Regions from separate parts of the Paenibacillus sp. FSL H7-0703 genome, predicted to be linked through region 1. Evidence: riboswitches for the same ligand, from Rfam matches in the RefSeq annotation. Region 1 holds a riboswitch; the other holds the start of a gene.
The links. A riboswitch is a leader RNA that binds a small molecule or an ion and turns the genes downstream of it on or off. The one in region 1 is predicted to bind ZMP and ZTP.
Positions count from the first base shown of each region.

Region 2: another riboswitch for ZMP and ZTP. It lies ahead of MHB46_RS16635 (TIGR01440 family protein); the one in region 1 lies ahead of MHB46_RS09780 (bifunctional 5,10-methylenetetrahydrofolate dehydrogenase/5,10-methenyltetrahydrofolate cyclohydrolase).

Region 1 covers NZ_JBBOPF010000001.1:2,256,246-2,259,654, forward strand. Annotated here, with positions in the region: gene MHB46_RS09770 (sensor histidine kinase) at 1-278, opposite strand, end outside; gene MHB46_RS09775 (fatty acid desaturase) at 347-1,408, opposite strand; ZMP/ZTP riboswitch at 1,622-1,706, shown strand; gene MHB46_RS09780 (bifunctional 5,10-methylenetetrahydrofolate dehydrogenase/5,10-methenyltetrahydrofolate cyclohydrolase) at 1,819-2,685, shown strand; gene MHB46_RS09785 (cyclodeaminase/cyclohydrolase family protein) at 2,682-3,317, shown strand.
Region 2 covers NZ_JBBOPF010000001.1:3,751,332-3,754,740, forward strand. Annotated here, with positions in the region: gene MHB46_RS16620 (L-threonylcarbamoyladenylate synthase) at 1-481, shown strand, start outside; gene MHB46_RS16625 (manganese efflux pump MntP) at 624-1,184, shown strand; gene MHB46_RS16630 (low molecular weight protein arginine phosphatase) at 1,289-1,873, shown strand; ZMP/ZTP riboswitch at 1,952-2,033, shown strand; gene MHB46_RS16635 (TIGR01440 family protein) at 2,254-2,841, shown strand; gene glyA (serine hydroxymethyltransferase) at 2,962-3,409, shown strand, end outside.

The sequences.
Region 1 (3,409 bases):
AGATAGGCGATAAATATGGAAAAATACATATAGCTAAACAGCAGTGTCATGGTAATCGATATGGCAATTTGTACACTGGTCCAAAAGTATATGAGCCAGCCTTTCGAGACAAAAGCCAATACATAACATGCAAAAAACACCAAAATAATAGCAGTACCCAGAATAATATGACTTGTAGATGAAGAGCTAAAGTAGTAAAAGGGCAGGATATAAAAGACGACCCACACATAAGGGCTAAGTCCAGTATTTCTTTGAAAAATCTGATACCATTTTTGCATCCTGCCCACCCTCTTCTACTTCACTTGACTTATATCTCTTATCATATCATACCAAGTTTTGTACAAAGTTATTTTCTTTCTGTGCTTACAACAGGTGTAGGGATGGGTTTCGTAACTGCAACCCGTTTGCTGAGGAGCGGCTTCACTTGTTTAAAGGTCAAAAAGGTTTTCGTATTTTCATCCCAAAGGCGGAACTTCAATGATTGCAGACTGCTACTTACTGTGATCGTGGTCGCCTTTTGAAGTAACGGTGTCGCTTCATGCGCTTTTTCCAAATTATAATTTGGCACTTTGGGGCTCAAATGATGAACGTGATGAAATCCGATATTCCCCGTAATCCATTGCAATACTTTAGGAAGCTTGTAGTAAGAACTGCCTTCTACGGCTGCATTAATATAACTCCACTCTTCATCGTGCTCAAAATACGAATCCTCAAATTGATGTTGTACATAGAACAACCAGATGCCCAACATACCGGATACAAAAAAGATAGGTGCCTGTACGAGAAGGAAGGCCTGCCATCCAATAGCCCAGCACAACAGTGCATACAATGCAACGATGGATATATTCGTCACATGAGTGTTCATTTTTTCCTTGCGTTTGGCTGTCTTGATATTAAAGCGATAGGAAATCAAAAAAGTATAGATCGGACCTAACCCAAACATAACCCAAGGATTTCGATATATGCGATAGGCCAGCCGTGTCCATGTGGAAGCCTCTGTGTACTCTTCTACCGTAAGCACCCACATGTCACCTGTGCCTCTTTTATCCAGATTACTGCTTGTTGCATGGTGGATCGCGTGACTATTTTTCCATTGATGATAAGGACAGAGCGTAATAATACCTGTAATCGTTCCCACAATGTCGTTCAGCTTGCGGCTTTTGAAGAAGGATTGATGACCACAATCATGAAAAATAATAAACGTCCGTACCACAAACCCCGATGCAACAATGGCAATGGGAAGCGTCAGCCAGTACGAAACCGACAGGCTAAGATAAGCAGCATACCACAATAGGATCAGTGGACCCAAAGTATTGATGAGTTGCAGAACGCTGGATTTCGTGTTTATTTTCTCGTAGGGAGCCATATTTTTTTTCAATTGGGCTAATGGGAGTTGTGTCATACTCATTATGATCCTCCTTTAAAATGACGCCTATACCTTGATCCTGTTAGGCGTACATGTTGATCTAATCTCAGTATAAGGTGAAGACTGTAGACGCTGTAGTCATAAACGTCAGCTCGGGTATATGACATTTGTCATATAGACAAGTAACATAACCCGTTTTCCAAATGTTCGCGGGTTTCTTTTCTGAGGATTATTTGTTAAAATATAAGACATAATAACGCTGTATGTGACTGGCGAAGTCAGTGGAATGAACCACGAGGGAGCATACAAAAAAAGCGTACCGTTCGCCTGGGAGAAGTATTTGCAGAGGATTCGTCTGTCTTGACGACCTTGTGCAAATACTTTTTTTCGTTTTACAAGACCATGACACCCTGTTGATAAATCATTCGATAAATTCAGAGGAGGCTCGGACTATGGCTATTATCATGAAATCCAAAGAAGCAGCTGAGCAAGTATATGCAACGATCCGTTCACAGGTAGAAGAAATGAAGCAGCAAGGACACCGTCCCCATCTGGCGACACTATTGGTAGAAGGTGATCCGGCATCTGCCTACTATGCCCGGACCAAGCAAAAAATAGCGGAGAAGCTGGGCATCTCATTTCATCTCCATACTTTTGATCGTCATGTTAGCGAAACCGAGCTACTGCACCTGATCGGCAGTCTGAACGATGCATCCCATGTACATGGCATTATGCTGGAACTGCCGCTTCCCCAACATCTTTCCGCCTCCGTTATTAAACAATCCATCGCCCCCTACAAGGATATTGATGGAATTACACCTGATAACAAGCTGGCTACCGTAACAGGTGACGCCGGACTATATCCCGCAACACCTCAAGCCTGTATCGAGCTGCTCAAGCATTACGGTCACACATTGGCAGGCAAAAATGTCACTCTCGTGGGCATCGGACAGACAGTGGGACTTCCCCTTTTCCACATGTTGCAAAGAGAAAATGCCACCGTTACCGCCTGTCATGCAGGAACACGTGATATTGCAGAGCATCTGAGCCATGCAGACATTGCCTTCGTCGCAGTCGGATGCCCTGATGTGATTACACAGGATATGGTTCATCCCGGTCTGATTTTGGTAGATGCGGGAATTAATGAGACGCTAGAGGGAAAAATAGTGGGGGATGCCGCTTTAGACGTTGGGGAAAAGGTCCATGCCATTTCTCCGGTTCCCGGCGGTGTTGGCACCTTAACAACTGCGATTTTATACAAAAATCTGCTCAAAGCAATACATCTGCAACACTACTCCAGAGAGGTGGTCTATTCATGAGTGAACTGTCGTGGAATCATTCCATCGGGCATTTTCTAAAAGAGGCTGCAAGTGCAGCGCCTACCCCCGGCGGAGGAAGTGTATCCGCACTGGCTGCGGCACTAGGCGCGGCTATGACCTCCATGACCGCCAACCTTTCACAAGGAGAAAAATATGCGCATATCCATGAACAAATCACGGACGTCATTAGCAGCATGGAAAGATTGTCTACACATTGTGAGGAACTAATGGTCGCAGACATCCAATCCTTTGAACAGTACATGACCGCGCTGCGTTTGCCCAAGGAAACGGACGAAGAAAAGCGCTATCGTATCCATTCCTTACAGACAGCGGTGATCGCTGCCATTGAGGTCCCCATGCGCCTGCTGGAAGTATGCCGGGACGGATTGTCGCAAGCCTACAACATTGTGGAAATGTCCAATAAAAATGTGATTTCGGATCTTGGCATCGGCGCAATCCTGTTCGAAGCCGCCGCTCAATCTGCCCTGCTTACCGTCGACATTAACCTTGCTTCGCTGAAAGATTTGGATGTCAAATACTCCTATGAGACCAAAACAGCCGCACTCATCCGTGAAATCGGACAGATCAAAGAACAAACCTTGTTGATGGTGCGCAGTCGAATAGCGAATTAGATTGCTCATAACCGTGTTTAACCTGTTCGAACCAATATATTCTGCTTACTCATTAAAAAAAATAGCCTCCAAATCCATCTCTAATCGTGGGT
Region 2 (3,409 bases), 1.5 Mb from region 1:
CCTGCGCCCTGGCGGCGTGACGGCCGAGCAGCTCGCTGCGGTTGCTCGCGCCGTCGTGCTGGACCCGGCGTTGGCCGCTACGCCCGGGGAAGACGCAGACAGCCCGGCGCCGCGCTCGCCGGGCATGAAGTACACGCACTACGCGCCGCGAGGCCGCTTGAGCGTGGTACAAGGCCCGTCGTCCGTTGAGGTGACGGGCTGGATTCGCGCCGCGCTGGCGGAGGCTTCCGCGCGCGGGGAGCGCACGGCAGTGCTCGCGTTCGACGAGCATGCCGCCGGCTACGCCGGAGAACGCGTCTACACGCTAGGCAAGCTGGACGCGCTCCATGAGGCAGCGCAGCGCCTGTACGGCGTGCTGCGCCGCTGCGACGAGGACGGCGTCACCTACATTTTGGCGGAATCCTGTCCGCCGAAGGGATTGGGAGACGCCGTCATGAACCGCCTGCTTAAAGCGGCAGGTCACCGAATCGTCCGCTTGTAGCTTCTGTCGAATCAGAGCCTCTTATATTAAATTTTCCTCCCTCCTCGTCTCGGTATTGGGTACTTTCAGTACATGCTTGTACTGATTTGCCCCTTGTCCGCATAACGTGTACAAGAACAGACGGATAATGGAGGGATGGAGTATGCTGGCAGCCTCTGCCCATGCCGGGCAGGTTGTAACGATTCTGATCATGGCGGTAGCGCTAGGAATGGATGCGTTATCGCTGGGCGTAGGGATCGGCATGAAGGGGATACGCCTGCGAGACGTGCTGCGCATCAGTACTGTCATTGGCTTTTTTCATATTCTGATGCCATTACTGGGAATGTTCACAGGCCATTATATGAGTTCTTTATTAGGTCATGTGACGGCCTACTTCGCAGGGGGTCTACTCATCCTTTTGGGCGGGCATATGGTGTATAATTCCTTTAAAGGGGACGGCGTACAGGTATTGGATCATCGTTCGCCTTTAGGCCTTTTGCTGTTTGCACTTGGGGTGAGCGTTGACTCATTTTCTGTAGGAGTGTCACTAGGTATGTTCCAGAGTGATCTGGTGCTGTCCGTTCTGGCGTTTGGTTTTTGCGGGGGAGCAATGGCGATGCTGGGCCTGCTGCTGGGTCGCAAGGTCAGCCGTAATCTAGGAGATTATGGGGAAGCAGTGGGTGGTGCCATTTTGTTGGCATTCGGCTTTATGTTTATGTTTTGATTTTAGCGTAGACAGTGTAAAATAAGTGCAGGGTTATCGTAAAGGATTAGGATTATAGTAATCCTCTGTTTATATATTTTTTTAACATACGGGGGGTGAAAACGTTGAAGAATATCTTATTCGTATGCACAGGGAATACCTGTCGCAGTCCAATGGCTGAAGGGATGCTACGTAAGTTGGCTGCTGAGCATGGGCTAGAACTGGAAGTGCGTTCTGCGGGAGTAGCCGCGATGGAAGGCACGCCGATATCCCGACATGCAGAGGCGGTTCTACGTGATCACGATATATCCGATCAGATCACTTCAACCCCTTTGAGCGACGGGCTTGCCGGGTGGGCGCATCTGATCTTAACCTTGACGCAAGGACATAAACAGCACGTAATTCAGCGCTTTCCCCAAACGGCGGGCAAAGTATTTACACTTAAGGAATATGTGGAGAACCGGGATGCGGTGTTGAATGATGTACAGGAGTTGGATGGTTTATATGCTTCACAGCAGTTGATGGCTTCACTTGGACAAGAGCTATCGGCGCAGGAGCGTGAACGAATGATTGAATTACACCAACGGATTCCGGGCTTTGATATTTCAGATCCGTTTGGCGGTTCGCGAGAAGACTACGATGTCACAGCTGCAGAAATCCGTACGGCGCTGCACAAGCTGCTGGACAAGCTAAAGGCTTCTTCCGAATAAAATTGGTATTACTCATCTGTTTTGTACGGAATCTGTTGATTTTCGGCGGCTAATCCGTTAAGATAAGGTGGAAAAATGAGAATCCGATGTAACTGGCGACAAAAGTGGGATTAACCACGATGGAGCATCGGATATACGGCCGGTCGCCTGGGCAAAAGAGCAATTCCACATAGGTGTGGACTGCTCTTTTTTTCATATACAAGTTGAGCCAGATTGTTAGCTGAGAGTTGATTCCTTTAAAGGTTCTTCCATTTTTTCTGCTCGAAATCTGAAACATCGGCTATAATATAGTCAGATTGTGATCAGGAGAGAGTGTGTTGAACTTGGGGCATGAGACCGTGCCTAGTCTCTGAGAGACTGTTCAACCAAAGGAGGTTCCAATAGTGGGACAATTGGATCATGAGATTTCGCTGGAAGCACAGACCACTTCTGTTGTGCGGGAAATCGCAGAAGCAGCCAGTCTCAAGGCTGGCCGCCTGCTGGTTATTGGTGTTAGCACAAGTGAAGTGGCTGGAAGTCGGATTGGTACGGCGGGAGCGCTCGATGTGGCTCAGCAACTGTTGTCTGGAGTAGAGTCCGTTCGCAGGGAGTATGGCTTTGATGTGGCGTTTCAATGCTGTGAGCATTTAAACCGAGCGCTGGTCGTTGAACGGGCTGTGCTGGAGCGACTGGGACTGACGGAGGTTGCAGCTGTTCCTGTTCGTACAGCAGGAGGCTCTATGGCCACCGTCGCCTATCGTTCTATGAGTGACGCGTGTTTGGCGGCGGACGTGCAGGCCCATGCCGGGATAGACATCGGCGAAACGCTGATTGGCATGCATCTGCGACCCATTGCTGTTCCATTTCGCCCAAGTCTTCGCTGGATTGGCGAAGCACGTGTGACAGCGGCATTCACCCGTCCTCCACTTATTGGTGGACAACGGGCAGTGTATAGTCTGGAGCAAGAAGTCGGCGGAAACTGCGATTAGCATTTGGCATGGCGGCATGTTTGTACTAATCTTTTTTGCATTGATGATGAGGTACCCAACAGAGGAGCAGGCGTTTGCTTGTATACCCAACAATTGACTATGGAGAGGGAGTAATCAATCATGATGGAACACCTGCGTAAAAGTGACCCGGCAGTGATGGAAGCAATGGGACTTGAACTGAAACGACAACGCCACAATATCGAGCTAATCGCATCCGAGAACATTGTCAGTGAAGCAGTAATGGAAGCCATGGGCTCCGTGCTGACGAATAAATATGCTGAAGGTTATCCGAACAAACGCTACTATGGTGGCTGTGAGCATGTAGATATCGTTGAAGACATCGCACGTGACCGCGCAAAAGAATTGTTCGGCGCCGAGCATGCTAACGTGCAGCCTCACTCTGGAGCACAAGCCAACATGGCGGTGTATCTGGCAGCTCTCAAACCTGGAGATACTGTACTGGGTATGAATCTGGCGCATGGTGGCCATTTAACACACGGAAGTCCGGTTAACGCTTCCGGCTTGTTGTATAACTTTGCTGCTTACGGTGTACGCGAAGACAACTTCC